One region of the Brucella tritici genome, then DNA from elsewhere that is predicted to be linked to it. Evidence: predicted binding sites of a transcription regulator. Region 1 holds the regulator's gene; the other holds the start of a gene.

Region 1 (4,721 bases):
AAGCTGGCGGATAACGCTTGATGTGCTTCAGACAGAGCGTCCAAAACTCCGTTTTCCACCCAAGCGTATTCGGATCAATGCGAGGGACATACCTGCGTCAACTGCCATCGGCGGTGGACTGACAGGTTTTGTTCGATTGCGTACCCCTTCAGGTCCGGTTCGTCCCGGCAATTATGATTTTTCGTTCCACGCCTATTTCAATGGCATTGGTGCCAACGGGTTCTTTCTCGGAACACCCAAAGTGACGATGGTTTCTCCGCCAGATGAACTGACTGCGGAAATTTCCCAATGGATTGCCATGTTGCGTGTTCGGGTGTCTGAACGAATCGAGGAAGTGATAGGTGGGGAGGATGGCAGTGTCGCCTCAGCACTTGTCGCAGGCACGCGGGCGGGGATTAGCGAGCAGACGAACGAAGATCTGCGCAAGGCGGGGCTTGCACATATCTTGTCGATTTCCGGTTTGCATATGGCGCTTGCGGCCGGAGTCGTCATGCTGTCACTGAGGTCTCTCTTCGCGCTGTTTCCGGCGTTTAGTGTGCGGCATCCCGTGAAGAAATATGCGGCATTTCTCTCCCTGCTAAGCTGTACCTTCTATCTTGCCATGTCCGGTGCGGATGTTGCTGCACAACGAAGCTATGTGATGATTGCGGTCATGCTTGGGGCCTTGCTGGTGGACCGTGCGGCCATCAGCATGCGCAATCTGGCTATTGCAGCTCTCGCCATGATTGCCATTTCCCCGCATGAAATATTGGGACCAAGTTTTCAAATGTCATTCTCAGCCACGGCGGCATTGATTGCCGGTTACGCCGGGTGGAGCGAGTACAACAGAAACAGGCACATTGGCACAAAAAAGCGTGCCAAGGCTCCTCATGGCTTTGCTGGTAGAATTCTGAAACCAGTCACGGCAGCAGCAGGCACTTCTCTCATAGCGGGATTGGCCAGCGGAATTTTTGCCGCTTATCATTTTAACAATACTGCGCCGTTCGGTCTGGTGGGAAATGTTCTTGCCGAGCCTGTAATCGCTATTCTCGTTATGCCGTTTGCCGTTTTCAGTCTCGTTTTGATGCCAGTGCAGCTTGACTGGATGCCCTTGCAGGTCATGGGCTGGGGGATTTGGGCCGTCAGACACATTGCTGCCTTCGTTGCAACTTGGTCGCCCGATGGTAATCCTGGAGCGATGCCCGCGCCTACACTTCTCCTCTGGACTGTTGCGCTCGTTCTGCTCGTTGTGCTTTCCACCAGACTGAAAGCGCTGGCACTGCCTTTCATCATCTTGGGACTGGTGGTTTTTGTTCGTGAACCTTTTCCAGATATCGTGATCTCTGAAGACGCTAAACTGGTCGGGGTTCGATTGGCGGATGGGAGGTTCGCGGTTAATCGAAATCGACCGTCACAGTTTACGATCGACAATTGGAAAACCGCTTATCTGGTCGAGGAGTTTGTTTCGCCGCCTTCGGTTAAAAACGAGAAGCAGGCCAATTATAGCGGCTTCGAATGTGATGACGGATTGTGCACGATTACTTTGCGTGATAGTCGCACACTAGCCTATACGACAGATGTCGCTATGCAGGAGATAGCCTGTAATATCGGGGATGTGGTTATTCTCGCCGTTCCGGGTAAGGACATTACGTGCCGTCGCTCCGCAACGCTCAGTATCAGCAAACGCGATCTGGCGCTGAAGGGGACAGTCGAGATCAGGCTTGGCGAAGGACCAGATAAAAGCCGATCTATTATGACTGTATCGGGCGGGGCGAATGAAACTGCTAAGCCCGAACCGAGCCAGCTAATCTCCAACTTGCAGCCGGGCGACCGAGTGACATATGCAGTCGATGTGCCGAGCCGTCCTTGGCATTTGCATCGCATCCATTCGCGTGCGGCACGCGGCTTGGCCGAACGCGAGTACAAGCCCAAATCCCGACCAGCCAAGAATGCAGCGATCTGTTCATCAGATTCCGACGACGACGCAAATCGCTGCGAATGACTTTCGAGCGCTTCCAGCTAAAACGGAACTATGAATATGCCTGATTTTTCTGCTTTATGTATATCCCTGTGCAGAGCAGCTTCACACTTTTCGTGATGCGCTCTAGTGGTCTGATTCCGACATTTGCATCCCTCGGATATGAGCGCTGAGCAAATGTTGGAATCAAAAAGACCACTAGTGATTTTATGAATCTAGTGGGTTTTTCAAATTTGACGTTTGAAACGGGATTGATCTCGGAAGAGTATCAAACGTCAAATTCAATCCACTAGTAGCGGCGGATCAGGCCGACAAGCTTGCCTTGAACCCGGACTCGGTCGGGGCCAAAGATCCGTGTTTCATAGGCAGGGTTGGCTGCTTCGAGGGCAATAGATGCGCCCTTACGGCGGAAGCGCTTCAACGTGGCTTCTTCGTCATCGACGAGAGCGACTACGATTTCACCCGGATTCGCGGATTCGCCACGCTTGATGATGACCGTGTCTCCGTCGAAAATTCCCGCATCGATCATTGAGTCGCCTCTGACCTCAAGCGCGTAATGCTCGCCCGCGCCGATCATTTCGGGTGGAAGGCTGAGGGAATGAGTCTGGTTCTGAATCGCGGAGATAGGCACACCAGCAGCAATTCGCCCCATAACCGGTACGGATACAGTTCCAGTCGTGTCGTCATTCGTCGCCACAGGGGCAGGGCGCGACGGTGGCGGCGGCGAGGCTTTGCCCAGGCTGCCTTCGATAACGCTGGGAGCGAACTTCTTTTGTGAATTGAGCCCGGGGGCGATGGAATCCGGCAGACGCAACACCTCAAGTGCGCGTGCCCGGTTTGGCAAACGGCGAATGAAACCACGCTCTTCCAGAGCGGTAATCAGACGATGAATACCCGATTTTGAAGCCAGATCGAGCGCCTCCTTCATTTCGTCGAAAGATGGCGGAATGCCCGTTTCTTTCAGACGTTCATGAATGAACAGCAGAAGCTCGTGCTGTTTACGGGTTAACATGCGCGACACCCTCCCGGCCAAGAATCGAGAAAAACAAAACCAGAACGAACACTATATGTTCCAGTCTTGTTCTGCAATGGTTTTAAAACCATTAACGCTCAAGGTGAGATTGAACGGAATGTTTCAGGACGGGGCGATCACTGATACGACACTTTAGTGCCAGATCTGAATAAGATATATTTTAGCATGAGTTAGATCGATTTTCTCATGCTTTAGTGGGAGCCAAGATTCATACTCAATCTATAGCATGAGGACACGACAATCATCCCCGACTGCGGCCTCTGGAGCGTTCTCATTCCTGATGAGAAGTGCTTTCGAGCCGACGAGAGCGGAAAGCATAGACGAATCCTGGAGTGGAAACGGCTTTGCGATCAGCATTCCGTCCGGACCTGATTCGATGGTAGCTCGAATATAGTCGCGGCGATGATCGTTTGCAGACAGAGCAGTACCGAGCTTTGCTGGTCGAATATCCGCATCTAGGCTGGTTCCGGCAAGCTTGGCCACAAGAGGACGGAGAAAAATAAGGCTGCAGACGAGGCTCGAAACAGGATTACCCGGCAGGCCGATGACATGGACGATCTTGCCGTTCTTTTCGATGCGCCCATACATTAGGGGTTTTCCGGGTCGCATGGCGATCTTCCAGAAGTCGAGATTGACGCCCAGTTTCTGCAATGCTCCATGCACAAAATCCCGGTCGCCGACGGAAGCGCCGCCGATAGTCACCAGAATGTCGATGCCGCTTTGCAGGCCATCGGCTATTGCCTGTTCGATTTTGGCGGGATCATCTTGAATGATTCCCTTATCTTGTGGCGTTCCGCCAGCTCGCCTTACGATCTCGGCAATTCCAACACTGTTCGATGCAACAATCTGGTCTTTTCCGGGTGTTTGACCGGGAGGAACCAGCTCATCACCGGTCGCAATAATTGCCACTTTTGGTTTTTGGAATACGCCGATCTTCGCATTACCGCTGGCCGCTGCCAGCGACAGTGCAGCGGCGTCCAACTCACGCCCGCTCGGAATGACGATACCACCGGGCGAAAAATCGAGGCCCGCGCGGCGTATATGCCGTCCTGGCTCTATTCCTTCGTGAACGGTTAGCCGGTTACCCGAACGCTTAGTGTGCTCCTGAATGACAATTGTGTCCGTGCCTGTGGGCAGTGGCGCACCGGTAAAAATGCGAACTGCCTGTCCAATCCCTAATTCACCTTCGAAGCGATTACCCGCTGCCGATTCGCCGATGATATCGAACTCAACAGGATAAGAGATGTCGTTTGGTGCGATCAGGGCGTAACCGTCCATGGCCGACCCGTCGAAAGGCGGCTGCAGAAAATGTGCTAATACAGGTGTTGCAACTACACGCCCACCCGCATCTGACAAAGCGACTTGTTCTGTGCGGTGCGGCTCTGCGGATTTCAGGATGCGGGCCAGAGCTTCATCGACGGGGAGAAGGGACATGGCGTTTCCTCTCGAACTGAATTGTAGACCCGTCTAGATCATGGAATCCGTGCGAAACAATTGATCCAGCGCAAAGTTTAGCGGTTTATGCCTTCCAGTTACCTGACTTGCCGCCGCTCTTTTCGGTAACACGGATCCCGCCGATCTCCATATGCTTGTCGACGGCTTTGGCCATGTCGTAGATCGTAAGACACGTGACTGAAACAGCGGTGAGGGCTTCCATTTCCACGCCGGTACGTCCCTTGAGCTTGGCGAGTGCGCGGACGCGCAAACCGGGCAGTGCCTGATCCGGTTCAA
Region 2 (4,721 bases), on a different contig from region 1:
CCTGCGCATTGATCGAACGGCACATGACGTCACTCGCCTTGCGCAGTTCCTCATGCAGTTCATCGCCAATTTTCACGATACCCATAGCATTGTCCAGACTATATAATTCATATACGGATCATATATAAACCGTATATATCTATCGATCAAGCTCTCCACTGTTCCTGCTCAAGCAATCAAAGTCACTTGCATTTAGTATGGCACCATACTATAAGTCACCGTATGGAAATAATCGAGCAAAAGCACCACGCCCTTCTGGGCGAAATGGAACGCCGGCACAACCCGTCCACCGACGCGCTGAAAACCTGCTTTGAAGTCTTGTCGCTTGCTGCGGCCATTGACCGGGATTGCGCCAACCGGCTTGCACCGCACAAGCTTTCGGAGGGCAAGTTCGTCCTGCTGTTTCTGCTGCACAATGCGCCCGACGGCCTCTCGCCGCACGAGCTTTCAGAACGCGCAGGTGTCACGCGCGCCACCATCACCGGCCTGCTGGACGGGCTGGAGCGCGATGGTTTCCTCAAGCGTCACGCGGATAGCGAGGACCGCCGCAAACTGACTGTCCGGCTGACATCCGAAGGGGTGCTGCTGGCGCAACAGCTTTTCGAACAACATACCGCATGGATTGCAAGCCTGATGAGCGATCTCTCGTCAGGCGAACAGCAGCTTCTCAGCACCTTGTTGCGCCGCATCTGGAGCCGCACCGATGCCGGTCGCTCTTTCAAGATCAATGAAACCCTAAGGGATATGACATGACCTATTACCTCGCCGAGCTTTATTCCCCGAAATCGAGCTGGCACGCGCTTGATGCTGAAGGCAGGCAGTCCTTCTTTGAGAAAGTCGGCGCGGGTATGGGCGGGCTTGGCGCGCTCGGTATCGAGGCTTTGGCATTGGGTCCCGTCGACGCGACAAAGTCTTTTGCGCCCAACCAGAGTTTCTTCGCCATCTGGCGTTTCCCGGATGAAGCAGCTCTCGACATGCTGATTGCCGGAATCACCGCCACCGGCTGGCATGATTATTTCGACACGATCAATGCGGCTGGTGCAGGCACCGACCTTCCCGGCCATCTGGCGCAACTGGCAGGCGTGCCTTTCAGGGACGCCGCCTAATCCAAAACCACTATCGCGATGATAGAGCGCATCCCGAAAAGTGTGAAACGCCTACGCAAGGAAATCAGTCCACTGGACTGATTTCTGATCCCGCTTGACTCTTGCCTCGCTCGATTCAATACTAGAACATATAGAGAACAAAAGATGGAATCTAGACGTGAGCGGCATCGACATCGCGGCGCTGCGGCGCATGGTTACGACCATTGAAGGCAACGATCCGCAAGACAGTTTTGCAAATCAGGGACAAACGGGCTTCGGGCGGGCGCGCAGTTTCACGCTCGGCCTTGCCGGGGCGGATGCCGCCTTTCCGCATGGCCTTGCAGGCGACGCGCTGCATGAGGTTTTTGCCGAAAACCCCGGCGCGCATATGGCCGCGACCGGCTTTGCGCTCGCCTTTGCCGCCCGTGCGGCAGAACGCGCCGCAGAGCCTCGTCGCCCGATTATCTGGATCGAGGAAGAAAGCGCTGCAAGTGAATATGGCGGGCTTTATCCGCCGGGACTTCATGCCTTCGGGATCGATCCGTCGCGACTTCTGATCGTGCACTGCCCCACGGCACAGGATGTGCTGAAAGCAGCAAACGATGCGCTGGAAGCCGGAAGCGGCGGCAAGGCTTCGCATCTTGTTTCCGGTGTCGTCGCCTCGGTGACAGGCCAGCCGAAATGCCTCGACCTGACCGCCTCGCGTCGTCTGCTTCTGGCAACAGAAACCGCGCAACTGCCCGTCATCCTGCTCCGGAGCCACCGGACAGGCGTGCAGAGCGCGGCCGTCAGCCGCTGGCGGGTGGCGCCCGCGCCGTCCCGTTCAAGCGGAGCGAACGCACCCGGCAAGCCTGTCTTTTCGGCGGTTCTGGAACGCAATCGCCACGGCACATGCGGGCAATGGATCATGGAATGGAACAATGAAACCCAGGAATTTGGTACAAGAAAACGGGATGGCAGAACGTCTGTTTCTCGCCCTCTGGTTTCCGTTTCTGCCGACCGACCGGCTTCGCAGCAGCACTCCGCCTGATGGTAAACCGCACCTGCCTTTGGTTGTGACCGAACGCACGGCCAATGCGCTGCGCCTGACAGCAGTGGATGCCGGAGCGGCAAAGCTCGGCCTTTTTCCCGGCATGGCGCTAACGGATGCGCGCGCCCGCGTGGAAAGGCTTGAAGTGGCAGCGGCAGCACCGGGACATGATGCGGCATTGCTCAAGCGTCTTGCCCATTGGTGCGAACGCTACACGCCGCTTGTCGCCTTCGATGAGCCGCATGGGCTGATGCTCGACATAACCGGCTGCGCGCATCTTTTTGGCGGGCTCGACGCCATGCGTGCCGATGCAATCCGGCGTCTGGAACGGGCCAGGCTTGGCGTACAGGCGGCGATTGCCGATAACAGTTTTGCCGCGCGGCTTCTGGCACGGGGAACGAAGGGCGGCGTCTTCAGCAGGACAGAGGCCGACCGCTTGCTTCCCCGCCTGCCGCTCTCCGCGCTTGAACTGACGCAAGCTGCGGAAACCGGCCTCAAGCGCGCCGGATTGAAACGCATCGGCGATGTGATGGGGCTTCCGCGCGCTGCCCTCACCGCCCGCTTCGGCACCGATCTTGCCACCAGGCTCGACCGGCTGGCGCGGCAGGAGCGCGCGCCGATTTCCCCCATGCGCATCATGCCGCTCAGTACCGTCGAGCGCCGCCTGTCAGAGCCGGTTACCGCAATGGAACTGGTCGAACGCATCTTGCAGGAGCTGGCGCAGGAGCTTTTTGCGCAGCTTGAACCGGAGGACAAAGGCGCGCTTCTGATTGAAGCCTCCTTCTTCCGCGTCGATGGCGAAGTGCGTCATATCCACATCGAAACCGGCCAGCCCTTGCGCAACGACAAGGTTTTCCTGCGCCTTGCGCGTGAAAGGCTCAACGCCTTGATCGACCCGCTCGATGCCGGTTTCGGCTTCGACATGATCCGGCTGGCAGCGCTGCGCAGCGCGGCAATCGCCCAGCGCCAGACGGGACTCGACCAGCATGAGGAAGATGAAGCGGGGTTTAGCCAGCTTGTCGACCGGCTTTCGGCGCGGCTTGGACAGAACCGCGTTCTCGTTTCCTTTTCGCGCAACACGCATATTCCTGAACGGGCCTTCGGCCTGCGCCCTGCCCTTCACACGGATGGCAAGGGCGAAGCCTATTATGAAAGCAGCAGGACGCTTCCCAACGACCCACCTGCGCGCCCCATAAAACTGTTTCGCCCGCCACAGTTGATCGAAAGCGTGGCGGAAGTGCCTGACAGTCCGCCTTCGTTCTTCCTGTGGCGGCGGGTGCGCCATCATGTGCGCCTTGCCGAAGGACCGGAAAGGATCGAACCGGAATGGTGGCTCGCAATCGGTCACACGGTTCCGGAACTGCGCGATTATTACCGGGTGGAAGACGAGAACGGCCAGCGCTTCTGGATTTTCCGCGAAGGCCTTCATGACGGCGCCAATCATCCGCGCTGGTTTCTGCATGGACTGTTCGCGTGATGGCTCCTTATTTTGAAATGGCTGCTGCCAGCAATTTCTCCTTCCTGTGCGGTGCGTCGCATCCGCAGGAACTGGTAGCGCGTGCGCATGAGCTTGGCCTGTCCGGCATCGGCATTGCCGACCGCAACACGCTGGCCGGTGTGGTGCGGGCACATGCGGCATGGAAGGATTTTCGCGACAAGAACGATTTCCGGCTTTTCATCGGCTGTCGCCTGTCCTTCACCGACGGCACGCCGAATATGGTCGTCTATCCGCGTGATCGCGCTGCCTATGGGCAATTGTGCCGCCTGCTGACGGAGGGCAAGGTACGCGCCGCCATCAAGGGCGAATGCCATCTCGAATGGAGCGACCTGCTGTTTCGCGCCCGACAGTTCCAGATCGCTGTCTTTCCGCCTGACGAAGACAGACCGGATTTTGCCGCACGCCTGACGGAGATTGCACAAGCTGCCCCCGGCTCGGTCTGGCTGGCGCTTGCCATGCCGCATCAGGGCCATGACGCACGCCGGGCCGAACGTATCGCCCGTTTTGCAGCCGAGGCCAATGTACCGCTGCTCGCCACCAATGACGTGCTTTATCATCATCCCGACCGCCGCGCGCTTCAGGACGTACTGACGGCAACCCGCCACCACACGACTGTTTTCGCAGCCGGGCAGCTTCTCGAAAAGAACGCCGAACGCCACCTGAAACCGCCCAAGGAAATGATGCGGCTGTTCCGCGACTACACTGAGGCCGTCGAAGCGACCGCCGATTTCGTCGCGCCCATCACCTTCCAGCTCGACGAACTGAGCTATGATTATCCCGACGAGCCGGTGCCCCCCGGCAAGACGCCGCAACAGCATCTGCATGATCTCACCTGGGAAGGTGCCGCCCGTCATTACGGCGCTAACAGCATACCGCCGAAGGTACAGGCGCTGATCCACAAGGAACTGGCGCTGATCGAAAAGCTGCAATATGCGGCCTATTTCCTCACCGTCTATGACATTGTGCAGTTTGCAATTTCCAAGAAAATTCTGTGTCAGGGGCGTGGTTCGGCCGCCAATTCCGTCGTCTGCTTCTGCCTTGGCGTCACCGGTGTGGACCCGACACAGGTTGACCTCCTGTTCGAGCGCTTTCTTTCGGTGGAGCGAAA

The links. Region 1 encodes LexA, which represses DNA repair genes until DNA is damaged. Its sites were predicted from a motif close to TGTTCNNNNTGTGTTCNG; they were not measured.
Region 2: F9K94_RS11825 (ImuA family protein) is a predicted target of LexA. The motif match lies at 1,229-1,246, and genes of this name have one in related genera.

The regions. Positions count from the first base shown of each region.
Region 1 is NZ_WBVY01000001.1:621,243-625,963, reverse strand. It holds gene F9K94_RS03085 (ComEC/Rec2 family competence protein) at 1-1,981, shown strand, start outside; gene lexA (transcriptional repressor LexA) at 2,247-2,969, opposite strand; gene F9K94_RS03075 (molybdopterin molybdotransferase MoeA) at 3,210-4,424, opposite strand; gene moaC (cyclic pyranopterin monophosphate synthase MoaC) at 4,510-4,721, opposite strand, start outside.
Region 2 is NZ_WBVY01000003.1:407,421-412,141, reverse strand. It holds gene F9K94_RS11840 (ParD-like family protein) at 1-85, opposite strand, end outside; gene F9K94_RS11835 (MarR family winged helix-turn-helix transcriptional regulator) at 223-753, shown strand; gene F9K94_RS11830 (DUF6616 family protein) at 750-1,106, shown strand; gene F9K94_RS11825 (ImuA family protein) at 1,264-2,115, shown strand; gene F9K94_RS11820 (Y-family DNA polymerase) at 2,051-3,592, shown strand; gene F9K94_RS11815 (error-prone DNA polymerase) at 3,592-4,721, shown strand, end outside.